One region of the Heyndrickxia sp. MSNUG genome, then DNA from elsewhere that is predicted to be linked to it. Evidence: predicted binding sites of a transcription regulator. Region 1 holds the regulator's gene; each other region holds the start of a gene.
The links. Region 1 encodes LexA, which represses DNA repair genes until DNA is damaged. Its sites were predicted from a motif close to CGAACATATGTTCG; they were not measured.
Positions count from the first base shown of each region.

Region 2: a site for LexA is predicted at 1,624-1,637, ahead of AABM38_RS16100 (DNA polymerase IV). Genes of this name have one in related genera too.
Region 3: a site for LexA is predicted at 2,672-2,685, ahead of AABM38_RS16015 (DNA polymerase thumb domain-containing protein). Genes of this name have one in related genera too.
Region 4: a site for LexA is predicted at 1,649-1,662, ahead of pcrA (DNA helicase PcrA). Genes of this name have one in related genera too.

Region 1 is NZ_CP150978.1:1,957,721-1,962,229, reverse strand. It holds gene tkt (transketolase) at 1-297, opposite strand, end outside; gene AABM38_RS09640 (DUF896 domain-containing protein) at 534-767, opposite strand; gene AABM38_RS09635 (YneB family resolvase-like protein) at 829-1,491, opposite strand; gene yneA (cell division suppressor protein YneA) at 1,520-1,837, opposite strand; gene lexA (transcriptional repressor LexA) at 1,991-2,614, shown strand; gene AABM38_RS09620 (DUF3934 family protein) at 2,738-2,884, opposite strand; gene AABM38_RS09615 (hypothetical protein) at 3,115-3,342, shown strand; gene AABM38_RS09610 (ATP-dependent DNA helicase) at 3,416-4,509, opposite strand, start outside.
Region 2 is NZ_CP150978.1:3,193,770-3,198,278, forward strand. It holds gene gndA (NADP-dependent phosphogluconate dehydrogenase) at 1-182, opposite strand, end outside; gene AABM38_RS16100 (DNA polymerase IV) at 318-1,610, opposite strand; gene AABM38_RS16105 (methyl-accepting chemotaxis protein) at 1,953-3,665, shown strand; gene AABM38_RS16110 (chemotaxis protein CheW) at 3,737-4,219, opposite strand; gene AABM38_RS16115 (tripeptidase T) at 4,348-4,509, opposite strand, start outside.
Region 3 is NZ_CP150978.1:3,175,411-3,179,919, reverse strand. It holds gene AABM38_RS16035 (SDR family NAD(P)-dependent oxidoreductase) at 1-301, shown strand, start outside; gene AABM38_RS16030 (sigma-70 family RNA polymerase sigma factor) at 464-985, shown strand; gene AABM38_RS16025 (DUF4179 domain-containing protein) at 978-2,312, shown strand; gene AABM38_RS16020 (YqzH family protein) at 2,346-2,537, opposite strand; gene AABM38_RS16015 (DNA polymerase thumb domain-containing protein) at 2,774-4,033, shown strand; gene AABM38_RS16010 (YolD-like family protein) at 4,056-4,394, shown strand; gene AABM38_RS16005 (CDGSH iron-sulfur domain-containing protein) at 4,454-4,509, opposite strand, start outside.
Region 4 is NZ_CP150978.1:327,508-332,016, reverse strand. It holds gene pcrA (DNA helicase PcrA) at 1-1,632, opposite strand, end outside; gene AABM38_RS01725 (heptaprenylglyceryl phosphate synthase) at 1,780-2,469, opposite strand; gene AABM38_RS01720 (YerC/YecD family TrpR-related protein) at 2,759-3,076, opposite strand; gene AABM38_RS01715 (DUF3048 domain-containing protein) at 3,151-4,194, opposite strand; gene AABM38_RS01710 (adenine deaminase C-terminal domain-containing protein) at 4,258-4,509, opposite strand, start outside.

The sequences.
Region 1 (4,509 bases):
TGTTTTACTGCCCCACTGGCGGAATTGCTTAACGTCATCCATTGAAAGGTCATAACCTGCAAGGTGCAACAAGCTGTATAACAGCATTGATCCGTGTCCTGCAGATAATACAAAACGGTCACGGTTAAACCATTCAGGATTTTTAGGGTTGATGTTCATGTATCGTGTCCAAAGTGTGTATGCCATCGGAGCTGCTCCCATTGGCATGCCAGGGTGTCCGGAATTTGCCTTTTCAATTGCGTCAATCGATAAAGTACGAATTGAATCAATTGAAAGCATATCAATTTTATTAAACATTAAATACATCCTTTCTATAAGTACTGACTACAATCTTAATATTATAGCGAGAATAATTATTATACAACAAATTGTGCCTGAAGGAGACAGAAAAGGCCGTATAGTTATTTATTTTGACACAAATGCCATAAAGTATGTAACAAAACCCACGGAGTTACACTGTTTAACATACTGTTCTTACTACCTTTAAAAAAGAAAAAGGATACAAAAATATGTATCCCTTTGGATGACCTCTATTAATGAAGCTTATTTTTGTTTTGAAATTCTTTTAACTTACCAGGAGTAACATCATTCCCAGCTGGGTCAACAATAGTTACACCCTTTAATGTATTAAGCATGGAAGAACGGAAAGATTGCAGATATTCTGCACGAAGCTTCGTTTGTTCCTTTGCCTCTTCCTCAGTTAACTTTGATGCTTTTGCTTTTCGTGCCAATTCATTAATTCTGGCAATTTTATCACTAGATAGCATTGGTAAAGCTCCTTTGTAAAAAAGTTACGTTAACAGTCATGTTACTAGAAACAAGTGATTTTTACAAGGAAGGAGATTCCTCCTCGATTGACTCTATGTATTCAAGGTATCTGCGATTAACAGTTGCTTTTGAAACATTGAATCCAAAGCCTCTTAATGTTGCTGCAATCTCGGCAAAGGTAAGACCATTATTCCTGAGCTTGACAATCTCTTCGATTGGCATATCTTTCCGTTCTCTCCCAGAATGATCACCTTGATTTTTTAAGTTCCGCTGGGGCTTATATCCGTGCTCAATAGCCCGCTGCATCCCTCTTTTAATTTTTATATTGTGGATTTTTCTTTGATATTCTTCGACCATGCTCACAATTTGAAGCACCATCGAATCTGATTCTGAAAGCTGAAGCTCACCATTGTGCGAAATACTGTAAAGCTTAATTTCTTCTTTTAAAATGCAGTGTAGAATGGCGACCTTAGCATTTCCTCTGCCAAGACGGGTTTCATCCTGGATCAAAAGTGCTCCGATTGATTTATCTTTTATAAGTTCGAGAAGTTCCAATATACCTTCTCTTTCAAGATCATATCCGCTTGCCTGTTCCTTAATGATTCTTTCTACCTCGAAGCCGCAGCTGTCAGCAAGGCGGATCAGTTCCTCCTCCTGCCTCGTCAATGAGGTTTCCTGTGTTTCTTTAGTCGTACTTACGCGGCAATAAATAATTGCTTTCATGATGTCACCTTATTTCGCTTTGCTTAGTTTATCTTTCTGCTCCTGCAATCTGTGTAGGCTCTAATTGTTCAGCCATTACAGGGATCACAAGTTCATCGCCAGGATAGATTACTTCGCCTGCAATTCCATTTTTTTTCTGAACCCAGCTAACGAACTCGTTTTCTGAAAGATTATGTTCATCTGCATATGTTTCGGCAATCTCCCATAACGATTGCCCTTCTTCTATAGTAACAGTTATGTATGCATCGTCGGTATTATTTAAATGAGCTTTCGCCACAAGCGAAAAAATCAAGCTGACAGCAAGCAGGATGATGGCATATGAATAGTTTTCCCAAAGTTTTTTCATGTTCAGCACCTCTTAGCGAATGTATGTTCGTTTATTTGATTTTATTATAAAACGAACGTTTGTTTCGTGTCAACTAATTATTCGAACTTATGTTTGTATCTAAATAGAGGACATGGTATAATAAGGACAAGAAAATATACGAGGTGCGTGAATATGACGAAGTTATCGAAACGGCAACAAGACATATTTGAGTTCATTAAAGGTGAAGTCAAGAAAAAAGGATATCCACCATCCGTACGCGAAATTGGCGAAGCGGTGGGCCTTGCCTCCAGCTCCACTGTCCATGGACATTTAGCTAGACTTGAAAGCAAGGGCTTGATCAGGCGCGATCCTACAAAGCCGCGCGCAATCGAAATCCTTGAAATAGAAGATGATAGCCGTATCCCTAAATATAATGTTGTCAACGTACCGGTCGTTGGTAAAGTAACTGCGGGTATGCCGATTACGGCAATCGAAAATGTTGAAGAGTATTTCCCTCTTCCTGATCGTCTAGTACCTCATGATGAACAAGTGTTCATGCTTGAAATCATGGGAGACAGTATGATCGAAGCCGGTATCCTTGATGGCGATTATGTCATAGTTAAGCAGCAAAAAACAGCCAACAATGGGGATATCGTTGTTGCGATGACAGAAGAAGACGAAGCAACAGTTAAGCGTTTCTTCAAGGAAAAGGATTATTTCAGGCTTCAGCCAGAAAATTCATCCATGGATCCAATTATCCTCCGCAACGTTTCAATCCTGGGCAAAGTGATCGGAGTATACCGTCATATGCATTAAAAAAAGCAAGCGGCTTTCCGCTTGCTTTTTTCATGCATATGAATCTATTAAAATAGATGTTTTGCTGATAATAGAACCTTCTGATTCTCCCTTAATCCTGTCAATTGCAGGTTAGCCTCTTCATTATTCTTCTGTTTTATCCTGGTGTTTTACACCTTTACTTTTATAAGGCTTAGCACTTTTGGCTTTATTCGCGCTTGATTGCCATCTGTTCCATCCCTTTTTACCTGTACCTCGTCCTGTTCCGCCTTTACTCTTCGCTTTACTCATGTTTATCAACTCCTTCATTCTAATTCCAGTATTTATGGTGCATGTATTTATTACTATTGTCCGCTACAACGATTTTATGTCTCAAGGCCTCTTCAGGCATACTTTTTTCTTCAAATAAAAGATCTCTCCCTGTGAGAGTAGCACATTTTGAGATAAAGTAGGCAGAACCCCTAGCATCTTGTCCATGATTACATAACATATTGTATCTTCAAGGGAAGGAGTTGAAACAAATGGGATGCAACCGAAATAACAACGATGTTTCTAATGTTTTTTTCCCTAACAGGGATAGGGACCGTAACCAAGTAAGAGCAACAATTGACTTTGATGATCTTTGCCGTGCAGTGCGCCGTTGTATTATCGAGGACTTAGAAGGAATTCAGGATGATCGTGATCGTGATCGTGATGATCGTGACGATCGTGATCACCGCCGCCACAGAAGATGTGGATGCTTGTTTTAATTTAACTACACCTAATTAGCTGAAAAGAATCCCGGTGATATTCTTCTTCCGGGATTCTTTTTCATTTTGATATTTATTCGTGCCAGTTTACATTCTGAACAGGAAGAACTTTTACGATTTCATTTAAATAGGCTTCCTTTTGGTCAGCTTTTAGCCACAGATGTATAATTCCCGAATCCTGGCTGCTCCTAATCAAACGGCCCATTCCCTGCCTTAAACGCAGCAGCATATAGGGTAGATCTATCTCTGCAGATACGTTCGCTGCATGCTTCCGCTTCGCTTGGAAAACAGGGTCATGTGGAGGGAACGGCAAGGAAGAAATAATCACCTGCATTAATGATTCTCCTGGAACGTCCAAACCTTCCCACAGACTATAAGAACATAGTACTGTTGTATACTCGCTTTGGAAGGCCTTTACGGTTTCACTTATTTCTCTGTCTCCCTCAAAAAGAATGGAAAATGGCCATTGCCGTTGAGCAGACCATGACCTAAAGCGTTCCATTTCCTGAGTGGATGAAAATAACACAAGAGATTTTCCATTTTGGTCTAATAAGTCAGCGCCAATCTGCTGCCATTTATTCGTTTCATCTGTCTGAATATGTCCATCCATCTTCATCTGCGCTTCATAATCAAACGGAGAAGCCACTGTAAAGGAAGAAAACTGTTCTATACCAAGGCTTTTAGCAATATAACTAAAGTCACCAGCCTGGGATAATGTAGCTGAAGAAAAAACAAAAGGAATATTTTGCGAAAAGACTTCCTTCTTCAAAATTTCTTCTACTAATCGCGGCATAATCACCAATGACGTTTGAACCTCATTCTCCTCAAGCCAGAAGATCCCTTCATCATTTTTTAGGAAAATTCCTAAACCATATGCAAAGAACTCCAAATACTCTTCCATGATTTTCAAATGGTAATCATCAATGACGAATAATTCAGCATCAAAAACGAGCTGATCCATCAAATCACTTACCTTTTTCTCAAGGGTTTCAGCAGTTTTCCTGATACTGGCGAGAAGCGGAACCTCTTTTCGATTAGATCCTTCAACGGCCACTGAGTTGTCAACAAGGAGATCGAACCATGCATCGTGAAGCTCTAATATATCTTCGATTAAATAAAGCGACTCTTCCCTAACATCCTGATGCATATATCCTGTAAGGACGGTCG
Region 2 (4,509 bases), 1.2 Mb from region 1:
ACAAATTCTTCAATCGTGTAGGTACCGACGAGATTTTTTCCTTTTGTTTCAGCCAGCATTTCATCCGTTTTCTCTCTAGAACGATTATAGACGGATACAGAATAGCCTCTGCTTTCAATATTCATCGCCAGATTCTTGCCCATGACTGCAAGACCTATAACTCCGATTTGCTGCTTTGACATTTTTCCAACTTCCCTTCTGTCTAAGACCAGGTTTTTAAATGCATACTCTATAATTTAGCAATGATAGATTTGGGTTGCAAACATTCAGACCTGTGCCCTTATTTATTTTGACTTAACAGCTTTCTGATAAACATTCTATTTATCTTTTCTCTCTTCATTGTCCTGCAACCTGCGGTCCTGCAGGAAATCTTTACTAAAGCTTGTATCTGTTCCTTTTGTTTCTTCAGGAAATTTATTTTTAATTTGTGAACCAGCACTCTCAATAATGCTTTTGCCATATTTCTCTCTCAACAGGCTCATAGTATTAATCAGCGGTTCTTTCCTTGCATCCTGCTCAAATGAGAAAAGATCCAGCTGTTTCACTGCTTGATCCGCTTCAAGAAGATCAGTACCAGTAATGCCCAACAGTCTTACCGGGTCCCCGTTCCAATGCTTAAGGAACAGTGTTTTGGCGGCAGCAGCAATTTCATCCTTTTTAGAAACAGGATTTTGGAGCTTCTGGCTCCGCGTAATGGTCTTCCTGTCCTTAAAACGAATCATGACACTTATATTCGTTGCCACCGCTTCCTTTCGCTTCATCCTGGCCGCTACTTGTTCAGAAAGCCTTTCAAGCACCTTCAAAAGCTCAACCTGGTTTGATACATCTCTCGGCAAGGTTGTGGAATTTCCAATACTTTTAAAATCATAGACTGAATCTGGATCGACTACCCGATTATCCTGGCCATTAGCTCTTTCCTTCAGCCTTATTCCGTTAATACCAAGCAGACCTTTCAGTTGAATGTCATTTGCCTCAGCCAAGCAGCCAATTGTGTTGATTCCGATATTTTTTAGTTTGTCCGCAGTTTTGCTTCCTACACCATGCATCTCTCCTGCCTCCAGCGGCCAGAGAATCCTCGGGATGTCACGTTTTCTTAATACCGTTATACCCATGGGTTTTTTCATATCGGAAGCAGTCTTAGCGAGAAATTTATTAGGAGCTATCCCAATACTGCATGGAAGATCTAACTGCTCTAGAATTCTTTTCTGAATGCTTTCTGCAATCTGCAGTGGAGAACCAAGCTCGGAACAGTCTGTGATATCCATATAGCCTTCATCAATCGAGACAGGCTCTACGAGCTCGGTGTATTGACGCAATAAATCAAACATGGCAGCAGAGGCTGATCTATAGCGTTCGAAATTCGGTTTTTTTATGATCAAGTCCGGGCATAGCTTCTTTGCCTCCCATAAGGGCATGGTTGTCCTGACGCCGAATTTTCTCGCCTCATAGCTGCAGGTTACAATAATCCCCCGGCGTTCCTCAGGATTCCCTGCTATTGCGAGCGGTTTCCCCTTTAAGTCTGCATCATATGCCATTTCAACCGAAGCATAGAAACTATTCATATCAACATGTAAAATAACCCTGCCTTGTTTCGGATACATCTCTTTCATGTCAGCCACTTCCCAAATATACGTTCCCTCTCATTTTATCAAAAAAGCCTGAGCAATACCTATAAGATGATCATGCAGCTGCCATTCCTAACTGGACAGATCATGAATTGATTCTTTTATAACCTTCCGCTCACTTTTATAAAATCGTTTGCTCATTGCAGCTTTTACAACGCTCTGCCAAAAGTTTTTTCAATAGAATTGCTCTTCCATAAAAGATGATACCGGATGTGAATTTTATGTGAAAAAAATTAAAAAATTAAAGAACTTAATGTAAATGCCGATATAAATACATACACAGGTAATATTTTTTAATGCCATTTATGCTAAAACGGAGGAATATTTATGCAGCATTGGTCTATCGGAAAGAAGTATGGAAGCGTTTTTATTTTTATTATGATGATTTTTCTAGGCAGCTTCGTCTATCTATCGACAGTGCTTAATAATCTGGCCGGAGCGATCGACCAGGCTGAAGATAAAAGCGATTATGCCATCATGATCAGCGATATGGGTTCCACTTTCCGGCAAAAGTATATTATCATTACAGATTACATAACTGAACCAAAACCAGAGCTGCTGGCAATCTATAAGAAGGAATCGGACAATTTCAATGAGTCTGCAGGAAAGTTGAAATCAAATGTTAAATCCGAGGAAGAAAAAGCTTTATATAATGCAATTATCAATACAGACAAACATATGGACAAAGTATGGGAAGAAGAAATATTGGCTACTGTAGAAGATTTCAAACAAAAAGGTGAACAGGTGGATATCTTCACTCAAATCAGCCTTGCCAATAAAGCTGAGACCATTCGGGATATGAATATCGATAAACTGAATTCCCTAAGAACTATCATTCTTGATGATCGAACAAAAATCATGAAGGAAACTCATTCATCGATCGCCTCCATGGTCCAGAATACATTTATCATTATGATCATAGCATTCGTCATCTCGTCGATTGCAATGTATTTTGTATCCCGAAACATCAGCAAGGGCTTAAAAGATGTGGTAGCTTATTGCAAGAAGCTTGCTGCCGGCGAATTGAATGTAAAGGTACTAGATACTAAAAGCAAGGATGAGGTTGGCCAGATTATTGCCGCTATGAACCAATTGTCCAGAAACCTAAAGGCATCAATCTCCAGCATCCTGTCATCTTCTGACCAGGTTAATGAAATGTCGAGAAATTTAAAGCTTAATGCAGAAGCAACGACTGAAGCGAATAACGAGATCACTTCTTCAATTATGCAAGTTGCATCGGCATCTGAGGAACAAGTAAAAATATCCGAACGTACAAATAATGCCGTCGAAAATGTTTCTTCACAGTTATTAGAGGTCACTGGATCGCTTAAAGAAACTCTTTATACGACATCTGTATCAAAGGAGAAAATTGAGCAGGGCAAACAGTATGCATTTAGCGTTACTGAACAGATGGATATGATTAATGAAAAAGTAAACGAATTATCGAATGTGATCCATTCACTGAAAAATAATTCTCAGGAAATCCATAGAATTATTGAGATTATTACTGATATCTCTAATCAGACAAACTTGCTTGCACTTAACGCTGCAATTGAAGCAGCACGGGCCGGTGAACATGGTAAGGGATTTGGCGTCGTAGCACAAGAAGTCCGCAAGCTCGCTGAACAATCAGCCGGAGCGGCTGAAAGCATCCGCAATATTCTTGAACAGACCGGGAAGGAAACTAATCAGGCCGTAAATGTCATGGATGAAAGCCAGGCGACCGTATTGAAAGGAAATGAACTTGTGGAAAAAGTGGCGATTACTTTTACTGAAATCGCAGAATCGATTGAAGAAGTAAGCATGAAAGGAAACCAAGTAAGCGAAGCAGTAGTAAACGCGAATGAAAAAATGGAGTTTATGGCTCAATCTGCAACTGAAGTGATCACTGCATCATCAAAGTCTGCACTATTCCTTGAACAGGTTGCTGCCACAACTGAAGAACAAAACGCAACAATGCAGGAGCTCTTGGAATCATCAGGTAAACTTTCCAGCATGGCAGAGGATTTGCGAAAATCGTTTTCAAGCTTCAAGTTATAGATAAATAAAAACAAGGCTGGTTCACATTGAACCAGCCTTGTTTTTATTCAATTAAAGTTAAAATCATTTTCTTAATTATGTAATTCATGCTTCTCTTTTTGCATATATTCCTTGATTTCCTTAATACCTTCAAGTGACTGTATCAGCGTTTCCGGATCTATGACCATGATCATACGTTTATCAAAATTAGCAATACCTGTAATGAATATTGTTTTTTGATAGGCAATCAGTCCTGGCTGCTTCAAATTTCCAGCTGGAATTTCCAGAATTTCCTTAGCATCCCTAACTAAAGTACCAATTGAAATATCAGCTGTCTGCAAAACAATCAGTCTAGTTTTTTCATCAGCTTGTATATCACGGCCATAAAGGACTTTTTCTAAGTCAATTACAGGAATCAAGTCGCCCCTAACCTTAGTAATCCCTGTGACATAATCGGGCATATGAGGAATCGCTGTCATTCCTTCAAGCTTCTCTATCGAAATGACATAGAGGATTGGGAAAGCATACTCTTCATTCCCTGCCTGAAAAACTACCGTCTTATTGGTTTCAGCCATGGAGTTCACATCCTTTGTAAAATTTCTGTCTATTACTCTATCAACAATATAACATTTTATTCCTGCAAGAGTAAGTAGCAATTGGAAATAACAAAAAAGGACTTCCATGTTGGAAGCCCTTTTAAGTCTTATTGTGCAGCCACTTCTTGAATTAAAGCAATGACCATTTCTCCAAGCTTTTCTAGCTCTTCGATCGGCATTCTTTCATTTGTTGTGTGAATTTCTTCGTAGCCTACAGCAAGGTTAACAGTCGGAATGCCGAAACCTGCAATTACGTTAGCATCACTGCC
Region 3 (4,509 bases), 1.2 Mb from region 1:
AGGCTATACGAACAGCCTGCGCATGGAGCTGGCCGATGACAATGTGTATGTGACGTCTGTCAATCCAGGGCCAATTGAAACGAATTTCTTTAATATTGCCGATAAGCAGGGTACGTATGTTAAGAATGTTAAAGCCTTCATGCTTAAGCCTGACTATGTAGCAAAACAGGTCGTCGACCGGATGCTGACAAAGACCAGGGAAATCAATCTCCCGCGCTGGATGAATGCAGGCAGCGTTTTTTATGCGCTTTTTCCACGCGCCTTTGAGCGCATTGGCAGGAAGGCCTTCAATAAAAAATAGCAACCTTTCGAAACCGCCGCAACATGTTTGGCGGTTTTTATTTTGAGCCATAAACTCAGCCAAATTGAAATATACAGATATTTAAAGATCTTTTTGAAAATGTTAAAACTTTTTTCATGCTTCCAGGTCTAATAGTTAGATACAAAGTTAGGGGGAGACACTTTGGAGCTTCAAGAATTGGTCGTCAGGGCGAAAAAAGGTGATGAAGCAGCATTTTACGAGCTGATGCAGCTCCATAAAATTCGCCTTTACCGGATTGCCCTGAGTTACCTAAGGAATAGCGATGACGCGGTTGAGGCATTGCAGGAAGTCACATACAGGGCGTTCCGGTCCATCCGAAAGGTGAAGGAGCCGCAGTATTTTACAACCTGGCTTACGAGGATCCTGTTAAACTACTACAATGATGAGTTGAAGAAACGGAAACGCGTTCTCGTTAGCGATGACTTTATCAGCCTGATGGGGGCGGAACACCAGTCAAATTGGCTAGAGGTAGAGGAAGTAATTGGCAAGCTTGAACCAAAAATCAGGCAGGTCATCGAATTGAAGTATGTGCATGATTTTAAAATCAAGGAGATTGCCGATATTCTTGAATGTCCGGAAGGCACTGTGAAGACATGGCTTAATAAAGGGCTGAAGGACCTTCGCGGGCAGCTGGGTGAGAAAGGGGAATTGGGCTATGCTTAATGCTGAAGAAAATAGGTTGACCAGGGCGCAGGCTGCTCTCGAAAATATCGACATTCCTGAAATCCAGCTGGACCAAGCGATTTCAGCGGGAATAACCAAAGGGAAAAGAAAGCAAAAGAAAAATTTGCTGCTAATGAGGACGTTAGCATCTGCCGCCATCCTGATTTTTGCTTTTACAGCCTTGCTCAGGACATCTGAAACCTTCGCCTCCTATGTCACATCGATTCCGGGCATGGAAAAAATTGTGGAGTTAGTTCGCTTTGATAAAGGCTTGACGGCAGCAATCGAAAATGACTTTGCCCAGAAAATCGGCGTGTCAGATGAACATGAGGGCCTGAAAATCACCTTGGATTCAGCGATTGTCGATGAGCAGATGATGGTGCTGTTTTATAAGATTGATTCCTCTGCGGGTCACAAAGAGATTGCGATTGATAAGATCCAGCTTACCGATGCCAAAGGAAAGGAATTGGAATTAAGCTCCTCTTTCTCTATGGGACCTATTGATTTACAAAAAAAAGGGGAGTCTGTTCACGAAATGACCTATTACTTTTATGGAAAGGTCGCTCCTGAAAATATGAAGTTGAGCTTCCGGCTTGCTGAAGGGAGAACGGAAACCGGAGAGCTGCGTAATAAACTTGCTGATACATGGGTTCTTCCTTTCTCGATTGATAAGGAAGCCTACAAGGATAAGAGAGAAATCATTGAGGTAAATAAAACGGTCAGCTTTGAAGGCCAGAAGGTAACAGTTGAAAAGGTATCAATTTATCCAACCAGGATTGGTGTTACTGTTGATTTTGATGAGAAAAACACTAAGCAGATTTTCGCGATCGAAGACCTTCGTATCGTTGATGAGAGCGGCGAGGAATGGGCTACAATCGCAAATGGAATAAGTGCTTCCCATATTAGTGCTGATAAGCAGGAGGTCTATCTTCAGAGCAACTTCTTTAAAAATCCAAAAGAACTTTATTTGAAATTCAGTTCAATAAGGGCGCTCGATAAGGACGAACTGACAGTTGTTGTCGACCCTGATCAGCTGAAGATTATCGAAAGACCACGCGACGGTCGTCTTCTGCGAGTGGAAAGGGAAGGCGAGGATCTGAAATTCACCTATCTTGGAGACCGGGGAGCACCTTTTCAACACGCGATTGACTCAGAAGGAAAGCAAATTGGCAGCGGTAGATTATCAGTTTTGACTTCTGAGGGGGTCCGAGAGCAGCAAATACTGATTCCTTATTTCGGAGAAAACCCTGCCCCCGGGCTGATCACTTTGCAAATAACCGATTATGCAACGAAAGTTAAAGGTGATGCCAATATTAAAGTAAAATAATTTTTCTGGCTGTCCCTCATTGGGGCAGCCTTTTTATGTAGCCAAAAATTCATAAACAGCATCATTGATGATTTCGTGTAAATCGGCCTCAGGATCTTCATTTTTTAGCTTAACAAGCTTCTCATATATTTCTTCGAATTCCATTTCACCGAACGGCAGTGATTCATCATGCCGATACTGTACGAAGCACTTCTGGACCATTTTGCGTATGAGTTTTTTATCCATAATTCGCACCTCTCATCTTGATTATACTCTCAACTGCCAGCTGAAAACAGCCTCCTGTAAAATTGTCCAGCTCTGGCATGGCCCTCCAAATAAACCTTAATTAAGTCATTACACCGGAAATTCCCCATTGAAACCGAACGCATATTCGCTTAATATTATGGGTATAATAAAACAGAACAAATGTTCCTTTTGTTGGAAACGAAACATAAACTAAGCAGAAAGGAGAGATACAGAAAATGGTCGATTACAGCGAAATGCCGCAAAACAAAATTCTCTGTGTTGATATGAAAAGCTTCTATGCCAGTTGTTCCGCGGTAATGCTCGATCTTGATCCTCTTGAATGCTACCTGGCTGTGGTCGGGAACCTCGACCGTCCGGGAAGCGTCGTGCTGGCAGCCTCGCCCCGTTTAAAAAAGGACTTTGGCATTAAAACCGGGTCGCGAAAGTTTGAAATTCCCGATGATCCGAGAATTATTGTCGTTGATCCCCAAATGTCAACGTACCTGAGAATTTCCACTGAAATCTCCCGTGTATTCAATCGCTACGTCCCAAAGGAAGCGATCCATACCTACAGTGTCGACGAAAGCTTTATAAAAGTAGATGGAGCTTCAAAGCTTTGGGGAGACGCTGCCTCAATAGCAAAAAAAATCAAAGATGATATCGAGCGCGAGTTCCAGCTTCCTTGCGCAATCGGGATTGGCCCAAACATGCTGATGTCAAAATTATGCCTTGACCTTGACGCGAAGAAAAAGGGAATTGCCGAGTGGACATATGAAGACGTACAGACAAAGCTGTGGAATGTCTCGCCGCTTCGCGAAATGTGGGGAATAGGCCGCCGTGTCGAAAAAACGCTGAACGGCATGGGGATTTTCACAGTCGGTCAGCTTGCACGCTATGACCTTGAAAAATTGGAGAAAAAATTCGGAGTCATGGGCAACCAGCTTTACTGGCATGCATGGGGAATTGATTTCTCGGATATCGGTGCCCCGATCATGGAAGGGCAGATCAGCTTTGGAAAAAGCCAGATTTTGCTTCGAGATTATAAAGAGGTAGAGGAAATCAAGCATGTCATTCTTGAAATGTGCGAGGAAGTGGCACGCCGGGCAAGGAACCATGGGAAAGCAGGACGGACAATTAGCTTTGGGATTGGCTACAGCCAGGATGAATTCGGCGGAGGCTTCCACCGTTCACGGACGATAGAAGAACCTACGAACGTCACAATGGAATTGTATCGTGTCTGCCTGGAGCTATTTGCTGAGAATTATACAGGAAAAACGGTGCGCAGCATTGCGATTTCACTTGGAAACCTTGTCGTTGACAGCGAATTTCAATTGAGTTTATTTGAGAAGAATGGATGGAAGAAGAAGGAACTTGGCTATGTGATGGACCGAATTCGCAGCCGGTATGGCTCGGCAGCTTTGCTAAGGGCCGTTTCTTATACTGCGGCTGGTACAGCAAGGCATCGCGCCGCGCTGGTCGGAGGCCATAAAGGCTAAATGATAATAGGGAGGAAATCGTATGATTCGTGACCGCGGAAGAATTAAATGGACGTCCATGATGCTTCCTGAACACGTAAAGCTGTTACGGGACTGGGCACATGAAGACAGATATGAAAAAGAAAAACAGCTGGATGAGCAGCAGCTCGAACAATTGAATGAAACCATCCTCGAAGCGATGGAATATAACCGTCCGGTCAGCATCACCTATTATCGTCAGCGGAAGTATGAACTGGTAATCGGGAAAATCCATTACTGGAATGAACTCGGCCTGAAGCTTCATATCGTGGACAAATTTGAAGAAATCCATCGCATTCAGCTTTCAGCCATTGCCGATGTCCGGCATGCGGATGAATGGTGACCAAGAGAGGATTTGCTCCATAAAAAAAGAGCAATGGGAAACCCATTGCCCTCTCACTATTACTCAGTCTCATCAGGCTGAGGAGCACGCACGACTGATTCAAAATTCCCTTTGT
Region 4 (4,509 bases), 1.6 Mb from region 1:
GTCAATGTCAGCGACTAGCGCCAAATCAGTCAGGAATGCGACAAGAGTTTTATCTTCACTGCTTTCTTCAAAGCTGTTTGTTACGGTTAAAAATTCATCCAGGTTCTCAAGACGACTTTGAGACTCAATCGATTTTTCCGCTTTCAGCATGTCACGGTATCCAGTCTTATCAAGAACTTCCTCTACTAGCTCCGTTACAGAAAGATATTCCTGCTGCTGTGTGTAGTTACGGATCAGATTACGGAATTCGATGGCCGCCTTTTCCGCTTTAGGGCTGAGGCCGATCATTTCGATCGTTTCAAGCGCCTGGTACATCGATAGGTCATGCATCGTTGCGAAGTTGGCGATTTTATCGATTGAAGTGGAACCAATCGCGCGCTTCGGCACATTGATGACCCTCTGCAAACTGATATCATCATCAGGGTTTGAAATCAAACGAAGGTACGCAAGGACATCCTTGATTTCTTTTCTGTCATAGAACTTGATGCCGCCGACAATGTTGTAATCGATGTTTGACTTCAGGAATGATTCCTCGATTACACGGGACTGGGCATTGGTTCTGTATAAAATCGCAATATCAGAAAGCTTGCGGCCATTCCTCAGGAGCTCCTGAATTTTACCGATGACAAACTGGGCTTCACCTTGCTCGCTGTCTGCACGGTAATACATGATTTTGTTGCCTTCTGCGTTTTCCGTCCAGAGGTTCTTCGGCTTACGGTTCATATTGTTCTGGATGACCATATTAGCTGCTAAAAGAATTTTCTTTGTTGAGCGGTAGTTTTGCTCTAGCAAAATGACAGATGCATTCGGATAATCCTTTTCGAATGATAGGATGTTTGCGATGTCAGCCCCTCGCCAGCGATAGATCGACTGATCTGAGTCACCAACTACACATAAATTCTGGAAACGCTGCGCAAGTAATTTTACAAGCATATACTGCGCCCTGTTCGTATCCTGGTACTCATCGACGTGAATATACTGGAACTTGCGCTGATAGTATTCAAGCACTTCCGGCACACGGGTGAACAGCGTAATCGTCGACATGATCAGGTCATCAAAATCGAGCGCATTGTTTTTGCGAAGCCTGCGCTGGTATTCTTCATACACATCGCTGACCTTCTGCGAGAAGTAATCACCAGCTGTTTTCGCGTATTCCTCCGGTGTGATCAGTTCGTTTTTCGCCGAGCTGATCGTTCCAAGAATCGCGCGTGGATCGAATTTCTTCGGATCCATGTTCTTGTCTTTCAGAATCGATTTAATGACTGACTGCTGGTCAGTCGAATCGAGGATCGTGAAATTGCGGTTGAAGCCAAGACGATCGATGTCCCGGCGCAAAATACGGACACACATCGAGTGGAACGTCGAAATCCAGATATCGTCTGCCGCGCCGCCCATCATCTTATGGATCCTCTCGCGCATCTCACGTGCTGCTTTATTCGTGAACGTAATCGCCAGGATGTTATAAGGATTTACCCCTTTTTCCACCATTAAATACGCAATCCTGTGCGTTAAAACCCTCGTTTTGCCACTGCCCGCACCAGCCATCAACAATAACGGCCCGTCCAACGTCTTGACAGCCTTCTGTTGCTCCGGGTTCAAACCATTCAATAATTTATCCGTCAAAAATTGCACATTCCTCACCACCATACAAACATTTGTTCTTATTTTATATCAAAATCCAATTCCAGACAAACACACACATTAACGCACTACCTCGCTGGGGGTCAGACCCCCACCACTTCACCGTATCACCGCACCGGGGGTCTGACCCCCAGCGCTTTAACGCACTGAAGCGGCAGCTACTGTTTTGAGCGCTTCTTCGAGGTTGCTGTAGACTGCATTTCCTACGACGATTACGTCTGAGTGGGCGGCCATTTCGGCTGCCTGCTGTGCTGTTTCGATTCCGCCTCCGTAGAAGAGGACGGTCTTTTCGAGTGCGCCTTTGGCTGCTTTGACGATTTCGGGATCACCATAGGTACCGCTGTATTCTAAATAGAAGATTGGCAGGCTGAACATTTTTTCTGCCATCATCGCATAGGCTCTGACTTCTTCAACGTCCAATTCCGTCTTGGCCTCGGTTAGCTTAGCAGCCTTGCATTCTGGATTCAGGATGCAATAGCCTTCCATCATAACCTCGTCCCAATCCATCAAATCGCCATATTCCTTCACTGCTTCGTGATGCATCCCGGTAATCCACTGCGGATTGCCGCTGTTGAGTACAGTCGGGATAAAGTAAAAATCGAATCCCGGTGTGATAGAATCTATAGTAGAAACTTCTAGAATGCATGGAACCGTGTAACGGCGGACTCGGGACATCAAATCAAGGACTCCTTCAAGAGTGACACCATCGGTCCCTCCTACCATGATCGCGTCGGTTCCAGACTCGCAGATTCTATCAAGTTCTTCATCAGTTATTTCTTTATTTGGATCGAGTTTAAACACATGTCGCCACTCGCGAACATCGTACATCCTTGAATTGCCCCCATTCTATATTTCCATTCCACCATTATAGCATTTGTTCCCTCCAGACAAAAAGGAAACATCAGGTTAATGGGGAATTTAACAGATTAACTAGGAGGAGAACTTTTCTTCCTTCCTTGCGCGTTCTACTCCTGACTTTCAATCATTTTCATTATCGCTAACTCCAGGCCGTTTTTCCCTAACTATTCCTAAATGGCCGCCTCAAACGCAAACAAAAAAACCGAAGCCCCACTGGACTCCGGTTCCTGCAATCTTTTAGCCTTATAAAACCCAGGTTCTAAGCCTGTTCCTTCGCAGCATTCTCTTCTTCCTTCAAACGATCCAATGCCATTTCATATGCATCGTTACCATAGTTCAAGCAGCGCTTGACCCTTGAGATCGTGGCTGTGCTTGCACCTGTATCTGTCTCGATTTTATGGTAGGTTTTGCCCTCGCGAAGCATGCGGGCAACTTCGAGTCGCTGTGCCAGTGACTGGATTTCGTTCACAGTCGCCAAATCATCAAAAAAGCGATACGCTTCGTCAAGATCTTTTAGCGATAAAATCGCCTTGAAAAGTTGATCTAATTCTTTACCTCTTAATTTATCAATTTGCATATAGTCATACCCCTTATATACTCTAATTTTTATTATGACTGTTTCCGCTTTGTATTTACTCCGCGAACATCGCCTTATTGTTCAGAGTCGAATGAGACATCGCTGATTGATGGGACGATGTTAATCCATGTTTTCCCGGGAACGAAACCAGCTTTTTCCCCATCCTTATAAGGGACAATCCTGCCAGCTTCATTTTTCCATTGTATCTCATTGACTTTGCCTTTTTGAAACAGATAACCCGTACCGCCAGATTCCAAATCAACATCCCTGCGGCCAGCTGAATCTACAATTTTGTGATCCATCTGCACGACCAGAAGGTTATCAATCAGCACTGGTTCCTTCGAATCGAGATCAGCCGTTTCTTCATTCCCTGAAAAACGATGATACTTCCCGGCTTCAGCATCATATTCATAAATCAAATCGAATGCTGGCGTCCCGTAAGATACCATGATATCCTTGGCAGCTGCACCTTCAAGCCCATCGAATTCTTCCTTGCTTAAAAAAGCTGCAGAATCTGGTGCCGCATTCATATCGTAGTTTCTTTTTTCAGCACCTTTTATCATATTCTCATAAGTGATATATGAATTGTGCGGGGCCTTGCGGAAGCTTGCCCTCTTAAAAAGTGAACCGTCATACTGAATGCCGTTGATGTTGTCAATATCCCCGCGATCGAGCATTTCCTTCGCTTCAGGACTGTAGCCATGGGCCACAAAAAAGCTGTCATATCCTAAAGCCATGTCGATAAAATACTCCCTTGCACTTCGGATGGGCCCCACCTTCTCAGGGTGTTCACTCTGGTATATTGCAACCAGCCTTGTTACTTCCCCTTCAGCTAAAACCTCATAAATGAGATCCGCTTCATTGAGACCCGACTGCGGCCTTGCCTTCGGGTGGTTATTCACCACAACCGCAATGGCTCTGCCTGCCGGCTCTTCTTTTGTGCCAATTCCCGTCAGCGGGAACTGATAAGGCAGCTTTTCTGCTTCTTTGACAACGTCTTCAACTTCTTTTTCTTTATGTTGTTCCGCTGCATCTTTATCTGTCTTTGTCTCTTTACTGCTGCACCCGGCTAGAAGGATCATCAAAGCCGCTGTTACAGCGATCCATTTTTTCATCATTCTCGCCACCCCTGTGAACTCCCTGTTCTCATGGCTGTAAATGTCTTGATGCACTTTTATATTTTAACGCATTATCGTTGGAAAGAGTACCGTTTTTTTCATGACATCATAGATGCCCCGCTGCGTGATTCTGATGTATGGCAAATGCGTTGATGAGAAGAATAACAGTGAATAAATCGGGTCTGCGAACTTATACCCTTTTTCCTTCAAATACTCAAGCAGCTTCTTTTCTTCAGCCATCAATTCACCTACAGGATGACTGGACATGATGCCTTGCAGCCTTAACGGAATTTCCCTTACAGGCACTCCATTCTC